DNA from 2 places in the Pseudoalteromonas sp. SWXJ133 genome. Region 1 is predicted to be linked to the other one. Evidence: predicted binding sites of a transcription regulator. Region 1 holds the regulator's gene; the other holds the start of a gene.
What was found. The regulator sigma-54, encoded in region 1, starts transcription at its own class of promoters, with help from an activator protein. The targets are predictions, from matches to a motif close to GTTGGCACGNNNNTNGNNT.

Region 1 (7,946 bases):
TGCTAAATACTTCGGCTTAAGCGACTTAGTCATTGGCTTAACAATTATTGCCATCGGTACTAGTTTGCCTGAACTTGCCGCTTCGGTTGCAGGTGTACTTAAAAATGAAGATGATTTAGCACTAGGTAATATTGTTGGCTCAAACATATTTAATATTCTAGCGGTATTACCACTTGCCGGTATTATTAACCCTTCTGCCATTGACCCATCATTAGTAAGCCGAGACGTATTAATTATGATTGGCGCAACACTTGCTCTTATTATTATGTCATTGAACTTTAGAGGCACCCAACGTATCAATAGAGTAGAAGGCGGCTTATTGCTAATAGCGTTTTTGGGTTACCAAGGGTATATTTTTAGTCAAGTAGGGTAAATAATGGCAACGCTAAATTTTATTGAACAAGGCCTTCGCGTTTTAGATGTTGAACGCCAAGCACTTAGTGATATTGCACAATATGTAGATGAGAATTTTCATAACGCATGCCAATTAATGTACGACTGTGAAGGCCGTATTATTGTCATTGGTATGGGTAAATCAGGTCATATTGGCAATAAAATAGCAGCAACCCTTGCAAGCACTGGCAGTCCTGCATTTTTTGTTCACCCTGGTGAAGCAAGTCATGGTGATTTAGGTATGATCACTAAAAATGACGTGGTTATGCTTATTTCTAATTCAGGTGAGACCAGCGAAGTTTTAAATATCATTCCCGTTTTAAAACGACTTGGTGCCAAAATGATATCGATGACTGGCAATACGCAATCAACCATGGCGACCCTTGCTAATGTGCATGTGTGCATTAAAGTAGAAAAAGAAGCCTGCTCATTGGGACTAGCTCCTACATCAAGTACCACTGCAACACTTGCGATGGGCGATGCCATGGCAGTTGCATTATTAGAAGCTCGCGGCTTTACTGCTGATGACTTCGCGTTATCTCACCCAGGTGGTAGTTTAGGTAAGCGCTTATTACTCACTTTAAAAGATGTTATGCACGGCGGCGTAAATACACCTATTATTAGCGTTTCACAAACAGTTAAAGACGCCCTTATTGAAATGTCTGCTAAAGGGTTAGGCATGACAGCCATTGTTGATGATAATCAGCAATTAGTAGGCCTATTTACCGATGGCGATTTACGTCGTATTTTAGAGCAAAGAATTGATATTCATACAACACAAATAGATGTTGTTATGACTAAGTCATGTACTACGGCTACGCAAGATATTTTAGCCGCTGAAGCGCTTAATATTATGGAACACAAACGTATAAATGGCTTAATCGTTGTCAATGAGCTAAATCAGCCTATTGGCGCATTGAACATGCAAGACCTATTAAAAGCAGGAGTGTTATAAATGCAATTTGAAGAACTCTATCAACCGCTGAGCGATGATGCAAAAGCACGCGCTAAAAAAGTAAAGCTACTTATATGCGATATTGATGGTGTATTTTCTGATGGCCGTATTTATCTTGGTAATCAAGGTGAAGAGCTAAAAGCATTTAATACAAAAGATGGTTTTGGCATTAAAGCGCTTATAAACAGTGGCTTTGAAGTTGCTGTAATTACTGGTCGTCATTCACAAATAGTGCAACAACGTATGAGCAGCTTAACCGTACAGCATATTTATCAAGGCCAAGAAAATAAGCTCATTGCCTATCAAGAGCTAAAAGATAAACTCAACCTTAGTGATGAACAAATTGCTTATATCGGTGATGATGGTCCTGACATGCCCGTTATGGAATTCGTCGGCTTTGCTGTTGCAGTAAATGATGCCCATCCACTTATTAAACGTTTATCACACTATGTAACGCAAATGCCTGGCGGCTTTGGCGCAGTGAGAGAGCTTACCGACCTGCTCATGCTTGAAAATGGTAAAGCATTAACTACACAAGGCACTAGTTCATGAATGCAGCGCGCATAATATTAAGCGTTTTATTCATTAGCTGTATGGTTTGGCTTTGGTACCCTTATTTTACACAAACTAATGTTGCACCTCAGGCTGAGCCTGAAGTTATTGCAAAACCTGACTACATAGCTATTGAACTCAAACAAACAGCCTATGACGAGCAAGGTAAAATTAGCCACAAAGTCACTGCTGCTAAAATGGAGCTATATCAGCAATTAGGTTTTACATTTTTTGAAAAACCCATTTTTACTTTATATAACGAAAAGCAAACGTGGCAAATAAATGCAGACGAAGCAACATTATACGAAGACAAGCAATTAATTTTAGAAGGTAATGTGGTTGCCAAAAACTTAACCGATAACGCCATGATAGACAAAATCAATGCTGATAATATTCAGGTAGATATAAAGCTATTAACAATGCGTTCGGAGCAACCCGTTATCATCACCGGACCCAATTTAAAAATCACTGGTAAAGGCCTAGAAGCCGACTTAAAAACCGAAGTGATAAAACTAATTAACCATACGCGAACCATATATTATGACCAATAAAATATTAAAATCACTTATTATTCCTACACTTATACTAGCGTTTAATAGTAGTGCTGCAGAGCAAAACTCGCAACCTGCTGCAAATCAAATTTCAATAAGCGCCGATAAGCAAGAAGGCCAATTAAAAGCTAACGTGGGTATTTTTGAGAAAAACGTTGAGATTATTCACGGTAATCGCCGAATTACAGCAGACCGCCTCGAAGTACATAAGCGCGATGAACTTGGTGATAACCAGCAACTATTAATTGCCACGGGTAGCCCTGCTCGCTTTGAAGAGAAGCAATCAGATGGCACAACTATGAGCGCCAGTGCAGACGAAGTTCGTTACGATGTATCTAAACGTTTTTTAACGCTCGTTGGTAATGCAGAAGTATCGCAAGCAGGACAAAAAATTAATGCTAAAAGTATTACCTACGATATAGAACAACAGTTAATCAGTGCCGAAAAAGATGAAAACTCAACTGACCGCGTTCACACTATTTTAGTGCCTATCGAAACTAAAAAAAGTAAAAAAGACGATAAAGGTCAGCCATGAGTACATTAAAAGCAGAACTATTAGCAAAGAGCTATAAAGGTCGTGAAGTTGTCAAAAACGTCGGCCTTGAAGTCAAAGCAGGCAGTATTGTTGGTTTACTTGGTCCTAACGGCGCAGGTAAAACCACCACGTTTTATATGATTGTGGGACTTGTACCTAGCGACAAAGGTAAAATTTCTATCGATGATAACGATATTACTCTTTTACCTATGCATAGTCGTGCTAGATTAGGCATTGGCTACTTACCACAAGAGTCTTCAATTTTTAGAAAACTGACTGTTTATCAAAACTTAATGGCAATTTTAGAAACACGCAAAGAGTTAAATAAGCAAGCCCGAGAAGACACGCTCGATAAATTATTAGATGAATTTAGCATACAACACATTCGTGATAGCCAAGGTATGGCATTATCGGGTGGCGAACGTCGCCGCGTGGAAATAGCACGTGCGCTGGCAGCCGATCCTAAATTTATATTATTGGATGAACCATTTGCAGGTGTTGACCCGATTTCGGTATTAGATATAAAGAAAATAATAGAACATCTCAAAAATCGTGGGATTGGTGTATTGATTACCGATCATAACGTAAGAGAAACCCTTGATGTTTGTGAAAAAGCCTACATTGTTTCTCATGGGGAGCTGATTGCATCAGGTACTCCAGAACACGTATTAAATGATAAAACAGTACGCGATGTTTACTTAGGCGAGCAATTTAGGCTGTAACATTTACGCCATGTCTTTAAGCATCTGCTAGTATTAATTATAACAACATAAAAGGATTGTTAGAGATACATGAGGCAATCACTACAGCTGCGCATGGGCCAGCAACTTACAATGACTCCACAGCTGCAACAAGCTATTCGTTTGTTGCAACTCAGTACATTGGATCTCCAGCAAGAAATACAAGAAGCTCTCGACAGCAACCCGCTATTAGAGGTTGAAGAGGCAGATTATTCAGAAGACGCTGCAGGTAAAAACGAGCAAAAAGCTGATACCGATGACATAACTGTTAGCGCATCTGCCGATGATGCTCCAAGCGAATATGAACAAGATAGTGGTGAAGCACTTGCAAAAGACACGCTAAGTGACGACATGGCTATGGATGTTAGCTGGGATGAGTACATGAGTGCCGCCCCTGCAGCATCATCAGGTCCAATGCCTGAAGACGAGTCAATATACCAAGGCGCCTCTACTGAAACGCTCCATGAGTATTTAATGTGGCAGTTACAACTAACGCCATTTAGCCCTACAGACGAAGCTATTGCTATTGCGATTGTAGAAGCCGTCGATGATTCAGGTATTTTAACACTAAGCTGCGAAGAGATTTTAGAAAGCTTTAATCAAGAAAACGAAGATGATAACGAAGTCGAACTTGATGAAATTGAAGCTGTATTAAAACGCATCCAACTGTTTGATCCTGTCGGTATTGCTGCGCGTAGTTTACAAGAGTGTTTGTGTATTCAGCTTAACCAGTTTGACAAAGAAACACCTTACATTAATGAAACAAAAATGATTTTAACCGAGCATATTGATTTATTAGCTGCTCGTGACTATCGTACATTAATGAAGAAAACTAAGCTCAAAGAAGAAGAGCTTAAAGAAGTAATGACATTAATACATACTCTTAGCCCTAAACCTGCAGATACTATTGTAAGAGAAGAATCTGAGTATGTTATTCCTGATGTGTCAGTTAAAAAAATAAAAGGCCGCTGGGTTGTTGAACTAAACCCAGATAGCATGCCTAAAATTCGTGTTAATAGCCAATACGCAGCAATGTCTCGCACTGTAAAATCCAGTGGTGACAGCCAGTTTATTCGCTCGCATTTACAAGAAGCTAAATGGTTTATTAAAAGCTTAGAAAGTAGAAATGACACGCTATTAAAAGTAACCAATTGCATTGTTAAGCAACAACAAGGCTTTTTTGAACACGGCCCTGAAGCCATGAAACCAATGGTTTTAAATGATGTTGCTGAAATGGTAGAAATGCACGAATCAACGATTTCGCGCGTAACAACCCAAAAGTATATGCACACACCCCGTGGTATATTTGAGCTAAAATACTTTTTCTCAAGCCATGTAAGCACCGAAAACGGTGGTGAATGTTCATCTACGGCTATACGTGCTCTTATCCGAAAATTAATCGCTGCAGAAAACTCAGTAAAACCATTGAGTGATAGCAAAATAGCGGATATATTGGCTGAGCAAGGAATTAAAGTAGCGAGACGCACAATCGCAAAATATCGCGAATCTCTGTCTATTCCACCGTCAAATCAACGTAAAAGTTTGATTTAAGACGCTAAACTAAGAGGGTAATGCTTATGCAACTAAACTTAACTGGTCGCCACGTAGAATTAACCGATTCACTAAGAGACTATATTAATACTAAATTTGCGAAGCTAGAAAGACACTCTGATCATATTAATAATGTTCATGTCATTCTCGATGTAGAAAAATTAAACCAAAAAGCAGAAGCCACGATACACGTAAGCGGTGCTGAGCTATTTGCCTCTACAGAACATCAAGATATGTATGCCGCCATTGACTCGTTGATCGACAAGCTCGATCGACAAGTAATTAAACACAAAGAGAAGCTTGCTCGACACTAATATGATGAAATTAAGCTCACTTATATGCCAGGACTGCAGCAAAGCTGCGGTCCTTTTTAATAGCAAAAAAAGAATTTTAGAGTTCATTAGCGAACTTGCTCACGACAAACTTCCGTACCTACCGCAACAAGATATTCTTAATGCTTTAATGAGCAGAGAAAAATTGGGTAGTACAGGTATAGGGCGTGGCATTGCCATTCCTCATGGAAGAATGAGCGGTGCAGAAGAGCCTTTGGCTTTAGTACTCGTTAGCGAAACTCCAATAAATTTTGATGCGATCGATAATCGCCCTGTTGATATTTTCGTCGCACTCATCGTACCAGATGGCGATAACCAGCAGCACTTAAAGACTCTAGCAACCATTGCTGATAAACTAAACAACAAAGATTTTTGTAAACAGTTACGCAGTGCAAAATCAGATACTGAGCTTTACCAAGTTATTGTCAATCAATCATAGTTTTATAAAGGGTGTTAAATGGAGTTAATTATCATAAGCGGCCGTTCTGGTTCTGGAAAGTCGGTTGCTTTACGCGTTGTAGAAGATTTAGGTTATTATTGCGTAGATAATATTCCAGTTAACTTGCTTCCTTCATTAGTTCGCAGTGTGTCTGATAGCTACGATAAAATTGCTGTTAGCATTGATGTGCGTAACATCCCTAAACAACAAGATGAATTTAACGATATTCTTGAATACTTGCCAGGCTTTGCAAACCCTACGTTATTTTATTTAGATAGCGACGATCAAACATTGATCAAACGTTTTTCTGAAACTCGTAGATTACACCCACTATCAATTGACTCGTTGCCTCTTGATTTAGCCATCAAAAAAGAAAAAGAATTACTTGATGTATTAATCACTCGCGCCGACTTTATGATAGACACGACTGATTTGAGTGTTCATCAACTTGCTGAATCTATTCGTGAAAAGATTTTAGGTAAAAAAGATAAGCAACTGATTGTCACGTTTGAATCATTTGGTTTTAAATACGGCATACCAAAAGAAGCCGACTATGTATTTGATGCACGCTTTTTACCAAATCCACATTGGGAACCTGAATTAAAACCTTTAAATGGGTTAGATCAACCCGTTAAAGATTATTTGGCCAATCACAGCATTGTGCAAAAATTCACATGGCAAATTCAAACATTTGTACAAACGTGGTTACCGCACTTAGAGCGAAATAACCGCAGTTATTTAACTATTGCTATTGGGTGTACAGGCGGACAACATCGCTCTGTATATTTAGCGCAAACCATCGGTGAAAGTTTTGCAATGACACATCCCAATGTAAAAATTCGCCATCGCGAACAAGAAAAATAATATAGCGGAATAAGAACCTGTTCAGCTTAGGTAGAGTAAATTATGCATTGTGAAGACACTTTTTTAATAAAAAATAAATTAGGATTACACGCCAGAGCTGCTACCGTGCTTGCCCAGTTGGCAGTGCAGTTTGATGCTACAATTACATTATTTCAAGACGACAAAGAAGCGGCAGGCGATAGCGTACTTGCACTAATGTTACTTGAAAGTAGCCAAGGCAAAGAAGTAAAAGTTGTATGCAAAGGCCCCGATTCTGAGCAAGCTTTGCATGCTGTTGGAGAATTAATAGCACAACGTTTTAATGAACAAGAATAAACAGTTATAAGAATAATACTCGCATTACAAATGCCTCGACTAAAACAGATATATAAAATAAATACGGTTAGTGACGCCAGTTAACTCACCTCTCCCCATAAAGTAACATAAGAATTTATAAAGGACGCCAATGCCTGAAGCTTTTGAACAAGATTACCCGCTACAACAACTAAAGCAGGTGACTAAGTCACTCAATAGTGGTCAATTTGTTCAAGTTAGGCGCATGCTCGCAAAAACAGCTCCTTGTGATACCGCATTATTATTAGAATCATCACCGCATAAAATTCGCCGACTCCTTTGGCAGTTGGTTGATCCTGATGTGCAAGGTGATGTTCTTGAAGAACTATCTGAAGATGTTCGTTTAGGCATTATTGCCCAGATGGAACCTAAGCATATTGCAGCCGCAACAGAAGATATGGGCCACGATGACTTAGGTGAAGTATTACGTAGTCTACCAGACACCGTCTACAAAGACGTTGTTAGCGCGATGGACATTCAAGACCGTGAACGTGCAACACAAGCACTTTCGTATCAAGAGCGCTCTGCAGGCGCGCTAATGAACACCGATACGGTGACCATCCGCCCTGACGTAACACTCGATGTTGTACTTAGGTATATTAGGCTACGTGGCGAGTTACCAGAAGGTACCGATGATTTATACGTTGTTGATAAGCATAACTGCTTTATAGGCGCTTTATCGCTGAGTACATTATTAACTA
Region 2 (7,946 bases), on a different contig from region 1:
CAAAGTAAAATAATTAACGATATTAATGCTCAAATTGAGCAGTTAGAAAATAGTGAACAACTGCATGAAGTTAATAGCAAACTTGATGATGCAACACAGAGTTACCAGCAAGCACTATTAGCCCAACAGGCAGTAATGCAAGCCGGTCGCCAGCAACGAAAAATACAACGTACCGAAGGCGAATTAGAGCTTAGCGAAAGTGATTTTGAGCAGTTAAAAAATAAGCTTGCAGGGCAAAGTATCGTAGAAAAAAAGCAACTGCTGGCACTTAAAGCCTATTGGCAAAATATAATCGAGTCACTGCAGCAAACACACATCAATATTTCTGATGAAATTGCTCATTTAAAAAAGCGCCGTAAAACGCTTTCTAAAAGCTTACAAAAAAAGTTATTTGCGCAGTACCAATTTTTAAATGCAAATGGTGAAACTACAGACTTAAATGCCATATTTGCAGCATTACCTGAGCACACTCCTCCTTCGGGTGCTGGCGATTGTGCAGCGCCTAAATTATTACAATACGCCTATAAACATGACTTAAAGCCACTTGCTATGGCTGAATTTTGGTGGGGAGCTGCGCCTAAATCAGCAATTAGGCAGCATAAAAACTACTACCCTTCTTGTTACAGTAAATGCCAACCAATACTTGGGCACATGCTAAAGGGTTTAGATGTTGAAGATAACCCGCTACTTATCAACCCAGCTCAGGGTAAAGATTTAAGTATTGTTTATAAAGATGACGACTTACTTGTGGTAAATAAGCCCGCTGAGTTTTTATCAGTGCCTGGCGTTAATATTGATGACTCAGTTTATATGCGAATCAAGACGCAGTTTCCAGAGGCATCAGGCCCGCTAATTGTACACAGATTAGATATGTCGACTTCTGGGTTATTGATGATTGCACTTAATAAACGCGTGCACAAAGCACTGCAAAAGCAGTTTATTGAACGCACCATAGATAAACGTTATGTCGCATTAGTTAATGGTAACGTAGCTGAGGATAGCGGAGTAATTGATTTACCCTTAGTGCTCGACTTTGATGATAAACCGCGCCAAATGGTGTGTTACAAACATGGTAAGCCATCACTTACTACCTGGCAGGTTTTAGAGCGTAACAACAATATTACCCGATTACAGTTATACCCTAAAACAGGGCGAACTCATCAATTAAGAGTACATTGCGCGCACAGTTTAGGTTTAAACATACCAATTATAGGCGACACACATTACGGACAAAAAGCAGATAGATTACATTTACACGCTGAGTATTTAGCATTTACTCACCCAATTACACTTAAACGATTAGAGTTTGAAGTAGCTGCTGATTTTTAATAAAAACACATAGCCACAACGACTATATTATACAATGTGTTGGTTTTTATTAATTAAATTGATATCGTTTATGGTCTTATTTTTTCAATAATGAGTATAAAAAACTGTTCAAGCCCAAGTTTATTAAGCAATGTAGAAAAGTATTTCACTAATAAAAATAAGTCAGCAAAGGATTTACATGACTAACAATACACAAATAAAGGTTTTAGGTAATACTTTATGGGCAAAGTATATTGTTCTCCTTTTATTTTTACTTTTAAGTAAGCTTGCCTCAGCTAACGGCGACTCATTAAGTGCAACTTTACATGCGCTAGACTTTGGCACAACTCAAGTCCTGATCAACAACATAAAACTGAATGAATTAGACTATCTTCAAAATGAAGACAAACTCACTCAAGCGTTTAAAATAAGCAAAGAGCAAAATTGGGAAAACCTTCATCTAGAAGCGGCCGCTTTGTATGCGGAGTTACTTTTTAGACAAGAAAAATATGAAGCGTTAAACACACACTTATCCTATTACTTAAAGAACAAAGAGTTACCAAATCAAAAAAGTGTATATTTATTATTTCTCGAATCACAACTCAAGTCTCTAGCGAGGGAGCCAAACCCAGCTCCAGCACAAACGCTAGCCACAAAATTAGAAGAAAGCTTGCAACAGCATTCAACTAAAGAAAAAATCATTATTTTACGAGCACTTGCTTACTATTACACCGATACAGATTCATTGAAAAAGACCCTAAATGTTGCACTAGAGGGGTTAGAATTAGCATTAAAAGATGACGATTCAGCATCTCAAGGATACTTTTTTAGAAAAATAGCTGATGCATACAATTATCTAAACGAAAAAGACAAAGCCGTATATTATGCAAAAAAAGCGGTTGCGGCATATGAGCAAACACAAGATGGGCTTTTTACTGCAAAAGCATATTGGAGTTTAGGCAATATATTGCTTGAGATAGAAAAACCTAAAGATGCCTTAACATACCTAGACAAAGCATTGCTCTATTTTAAAAAAGCTAATATGCAAAAAGGCTTAACCTTTGCTCAGTACTCAATTGCTAGTATTGAGTACTTACAAGCAAACTACGATAAAGCTTTAACTTTAACTAAAGAAAATATTGAGCTTGCTCGTTCTGCAGGTGTTCACGACATGCAACTCGCATCGCTCATTTTGTTAGCTGACATATATATAAAACTAAATTTACTTGATCAAGCAAATGAAGCAAACGATGAGGTGTTTTTAAAATTAGATAAATTCAGCCGCAGTATTTATAAAGCCGATTTTTTAGGTAAACGCTATGAGCTAAAGCGACGCCTTAACTACACTGACGAGGCTTTTGAAGCAATTGAACAAAAGCTCCTTTATACAAAAAAACACTACGAAGCTACCAGTGAAAATAATATAAAAACACTACAGGTGCAGTTTGAAGTAAAAGAAAAAGAAGAAAAAATACAGCAACTAGAGTACGCAAAAGACATTAGTGAACTACAAGCTAAAGAAGAGTACCAACAAAAAATAATTTGGCGACTTAGCGCTGCTATTGCATTTATTTTAGTGATCGCTTCATTATTTTTATTTTATCGGCAAGCTCGACAACGTCAAAAATATCACGATATTTCATTAACAGATTATCTAACAAATTGCCCTAATCGCAGAGGAATAATGCGCGCAGCAGAAGCAAAGCTTGGTGAAGGTAAAATGACGATAGCAATTGTTGACTTAGACTACTTTAAAAAAGTTAACGACCATTTTGGTCACGATGTTGGAGATTTAGTTCTTATTGCCTTTGCAAAAGCTGCAAAAGAAACACTATGTAATGATCATCAGTTTGGTCGTTACGGCGGCGAAGAATGGTTATTTGCACTAAATACGGTTGATGAACGAATAATTCGCGATATATTTAACCGACTCGCCATTAGCTTCGCCGAGCATTGCAGTAATATAGAAGACTTTCCTACAGATACAAAAATCACCTTTAGTGCAGGGGCCTCTGTAAGTGGCCCTGTAAAAAGCACACTAGATGTTCTTATTAAGCATGCAGATAAATTACTTTATAAAGCAAAAGAAAACGGAAGAAACCAAGTCGTTGTTGATTAAATAAACACAGCTAAAAGTATTGGCTCATTTACTTGACTAAAGTCCATCTAAAACCATCTGTTTAATTTTATGTGCTTTTACAAAATGATCTAATTTATGGGTGTGTATCCACCAAGTAGCAGCTTCCATAAGTAGCTCTGGGTCGTCGTTTTTATTGGCAAAAAATGCATAAAAAGAAAGCCCTACATTTTCGCCTTTAGCTGCTATTTTTTTATCGCACACGGTAATTATTTTTGCTCTTAGTTCTTCCCTCATACATACCTTATTTAATTATATTTTTACTATTAAAATACGCCATTTAAAAAGCTAACGATTAGCTGTAAAAGGCTTCTATCAACCAAGCCATGATTCTCAAGCTCTTTATTAGGCGTATTTACTTTTGCAGCTTTGCATTCATTATCTAGTGTCTCATTTTTACGTGTATCGGTTTCGTATGCAATATCTGCTTGTTCCATACATTTTGCCGAGCCTGCATAAGGCTGCGCCGCACAAGCGCTTAGTAATAAAAAAAGTGAAATTGCTATCAACAATTGCTTCATAACTAATCCTATTTTTACGCAACTTATTTAATTTAAATTACAGCTGCAAGTTAGCCTATTTACTTTTCTACCACCATTACAAAAAAATTCAAAAAAGAACGTACCTATAGCATCAAAAAAAGTGTCATTTTTTTCATCCTTTTTAATTTGTGCGCTAATGCATTGATTATAAACTTCTGAGCTTGTTTGAGCGCCATTTCGATCAACCGTTTCGGCCTCTTCAATGCATAAGTTAGGGTCAGAACGTGGGGCTGTACTACAAGCACTTAGTAAAGCGCACAGCAATAATGCGGCGATGGGGCTTTTTATGTTCATCCTTAAACTATCCTATAAAGTTAACGTGCTACCTGCATTTATACCGATTGGTATTATATGTGGAAGTAATACATATAGATTGTACCTAAATAATGTTGCTACTTTATCACTGCAATAAAATAAACAACCAGTAAATATTTGTAAGGTTCTGTAGGAATTTATACTCACTTCTATAATTGAACTATGTAAAAGCCTGAAATTATTGCATTCATATCACTGTAAAATTTACAGTGATAGCAGCCTAAAAATAAAAAATCAAAATAAAAGCAATAAAATACATCAACTTAATATTTGGCATCTAGTTTGCTAGTTTTAGTGATATAAGCAAATAAATTGTAAAAGGATTAGTTATGAATATTTTTGAAGCACTACGTCATGACCATGACAAACAACGAGAATTAGTAGATGCGCTTATTCAAACGCACGGCGACACAGAGCAGCGCCACACGCTAATGGACGAGCTAAAAACAGAACTAGAACAACACGCAAAATTTGAAGAACGTTACTTTTACAATCCACTTATGTTTGATGACTTAACTCATGAAAAAGCGCGCCACAGCGTAGCTGAACATCACGAAATTGATGAATTAATTGAACAACTTGAAGATACCAAAATGAGCTCATCTGCATGGTTAGTTGCAGCTAAAAAGTTGCACCATTTAGTACATCATCATTTAAGTGAAGAAGAACACGAAGTATTTCAATTAGCAGGTAAAGCACTAACCGAAGGGCAAAAACAAAGCTTGGCAAAGCAGTATAACGATGCAATGCACTAATACTTTTTATTTGTGAGTAACTTTACTCACAAATAATTGAACCACCTTATATACACTCCCTTGTGTACTATTGGTTATAAGCCACTTGGCTTATAACCACTTTTTATATCTAAACCTATGCTCTAACTCTTCTCTAGTAAGGGTGCTTCTGTCGGATCAAAAATTCGATACGCCACTAGCTTTAAACCATCGTTAATAAAAAACCACACCAAAGCATATGCCCACACAGCAAGTGCCCATCCCCATCCTAGTGGGGTCATAAACACACCATAAACAGCAATAAGTGTTGCTATAACTTGCGTGCCAAATACAGCGACCATTAATATAGCAGACGGTTTAATAGACCAAAATGGACCTCGGGTACGCGCTAAAAATATAGTCAAATGCCCTGCTACAGAAAGTAATAAGTACATTAATGTTTGAAGATGAGGGCGGTCGAGTTCAAATACTTTATCGCCCAAGTAAAATAAACCAAAGGCTGCAATTGGTCCTACAATTCCCAGCACAGATGCAATACCCAAAACGAGCCGCATATTCCATGTTTCGGGCTTATTTTGATAATGCACATTGTCGTATGCAATAGACAAAATGGCGGCATCGTTAAGTAAAGCAAGCATTACAATCATGACTGCGGTTAACGGATAAAAGTTAAAAATTAATATCGCCATTGCCATAAAAAGTAGTACGCGCAGTGTTTCAGCAACCCTGTAAATAGCGTAACTGTTCATGCGTTGAAATATTTTTCGGCTTTCTTTAACTGCATCAATAATAACCGATAAGCCATCGGTCATTAACACAATTGATGCTGCTGAACGCGCTGCATCTGTAGCACCCGATACAGCAATACCACAATCAGCTTTTTTAAGTGCTGGCGCGTCATTTACGCCATCTCCTGTCATACCAACAATGTGCCCTCTATGCTGAAGCACATCAATAATATGGTATTTATGCTCAGGAAATACTTGTGCGAATCCGTCAGCGCTCTCGATAGAATCATCTAACTGTGTGGCTTGATGATGCTCAGTTGCACCAAACCCACTAGCATCAAGAATGTTTGTTCCTAAACCCAGTTTACTTGCAGTTTCGCGCGCAATGGCCACTTGGTCGCCCGTGACCATTTTAACGCTCATACCCATTTCTTTTGCATCGGCAATGGTTTGTATTGCTTCTTCACGCGGTGGATCAAAAAGCGGCAATACGCCTATAAATTGCCATTTACCTTGCTCGTCTGTTTTAGCAACCGCTAAAGAGCGAAACCCACGTGCTGCAAATTCATCTATCGATGCCTCAACTTGAGTTTTAACTACCTCAATATTAGCCGACAAAGCTAAAATAACCTGCGGTGCACCTTTGGTCACTTTAAACGCTTTACCATCAGCATTTTTAATTAATGCTTCAGTACGTTTGCTCACAGGATCAAATGGCTGAAAATGCTCTATATGATAAGAATCTAGATGCTGCTCAGCTTTTACGCTTTGTAATACAGCTAAGTCAATCGGATCGTTATTTTCTGAGCGAGATGCTAATGCCGCGTACAATATAACTTGCTCAGCAGAGCCTTTATTTATTGAGTTTTCGATATAAAACGGGTCACCTAACGTTAATAGGTTTTGTGTCAATGTGCCTGTTTTATCGGAACAAAGAATATCAACACCTGCTAGCTCTTCAATTGCAGCTAAACGTGTTACAACCACTTGCTTTTTAGCCAATAAACGAGCGCCTACAGCCATAGTAACTGATAGCACTGTTGGCATGGCGACTGGTATTGCCGCAACGGTTAATACGAGTGCAAACTGCAATGTGGTAATCATTGGATCATCGCGAAACAAAGCAACAATAACTATAAGCAGCACTAAAGCCGCAGCAAGCATTATTAAATAATTACCAATTTTAAGCACCGCACGCTGAAAATGACTTGCGGTTCGCTCCCCTTGCACTAACTGTGCTGTTTTACCAAAAAAGGTATTAGCGCCGGTTGCGTATACTATTGCCTCAATTTCACCTTGGCGAATAATAGAGCCCGAATAAACAGTTTCACCCGCCGACTTTACAACCGGTAACGACTCACCCGTAAGTGACGATTGATCGACTTCTACTGGATCACCATTTAGCAAACGCGCATCTGCAGGCACTATATCGCCCATCCGCATTCTAATAACATCACCCGGTACAAGTTCGCTGGCATTTAAATTTTGCCATTGAGTATCGCGGCGAACGCGTGCTTTGTTGGCTAATTTTGCTTTTAATGCAGCAATTGCATTACCCGCTTGATGCTCTTCCCAAAAGCCAACCAATACGTTGGACAACAATAATACAAGAATAATAAAAAAATCAGCCCAGTGCTTAGCAAGCGCCGATAAAATAATAGCAGCCTCGATCATCCACGGTATTGGTCCCCAAAAGTAAGATAAGAATTTGAGTAGTAGGTTTGTTTTTTCTTCAACTAGTTCGTTAGGTCCATATTGTGCCAATCTTTGTGTGGCATCAGTTTGGCTTAACCCGTTGGATGATGTTTTTAGCTTTGCTTGTAATTGTGCTAAATCGAGCTTACTCCATTCATCGCAATTTTGATTATGTGAAGACTTGTTTACTGAACGATTTGATGATTGATGCACTGACGAAATTTTGACCTTTTCCATACGAGCCTTCTATACAACATTGAGTTGAATAACTTGAGGTAATTAAAACCTACTAACCGTATAGCTAACATAAACTAAAGCTGTCGATATTGTTCTTACAAATATATTAACTTTGATCTAACGCAATATTTAAGATGAAATAATATAAAAAGGATTATTTTTAGAAGATGACAAAGAGATTGGATTATTAGAAGAAGTGCTCAAAGGCTATACATTGGGCTGAAATAGTAAATAACTCAGCCCAATGTAT

Region 2: I6F40_RS12675 (hemerythrin domain-containing protein) is a predicted target of sigma-54. The motif match lies at 4,572-4,590, and genes of this name have one in related genera.

The regions. Positions count from the first base shown of each region.
Region 1 covers NZ_JADYXJ010000003.1:113,550-121,495, forward strand. Annotated here, with positions in the region: gene I6F40_RS03400 (calcium/sodium antiporter) at 1-373, shown strand, start outside; gene I6F40_RS03405 (KpsF/GutQ family sugar-phosphate isomerase) at 377-1,348, shown strand; gene kdsC (3-deoxy-manno-octulosonate-8-phosphatase KdsC) at 1,349-1,900, shown strand; gene lptC (LPS export ABC transporter periplasmic protein LptC) at 1,897-2,451, shown strand; gene lptA (lipopolysaccharide transport periplasmic protein LptA) at 2,441-2,986, shown strand; gene lptB (LPS export ABC transporter ATP-binding protein) at 2,983-3,708, shown strand; gene I6F40_RS03430 (RNA polymerase factor sigma-54) at 3,778-5,277, shown strand; gene hpf (ribosome hibernation promoting factor) at 5,304-5,591, shown strand; gene ptsN (PTS IIA-like nitrogen regulatory protein PtsN) at 5,596-6,048, shown strand; gene rapZ (RNase adapter RapZ) at 6,067-6,912, shown strand; gene I6F40_RS03450 (HPr family phosphocarrier protein) at 6,955-7,227, shown strand; gene mgtE (magnesium transporter) at 7,358-7,946, shown strand, end outside.
Region 2 covers NZ_JADYXJ010000016.1:26,385-34,330, forward strand. Annotated here, with positions in the region: gene I6F40_RS12650 (RluA family pseudouridine synthase) at 1-1,329, shown strand, start outside; gene I6F40_RS12655 (tetratricopeptide repeat-containing diguanylate cyclase) at 1,508-3,427, shown strand; gene I6F40_RS12660 (DUF6500 family protein) at 3,464-3,682, opposite strand; gene I6F40_RS12665 (hypothetical protein) at 3,712-3,966, opposite strand; gene I6F40_RS12670 (hypothetical protein) at 3,994-4,281, opposite strand; gene I6F40_RS12675 (hemerythrin domain-containing protein) at 4,632-5,057, shown strand; gene I6F40_RS12680 (plasma-membrane proton-efflux P-type ATPase) at 5,180-7,696, opposite strand.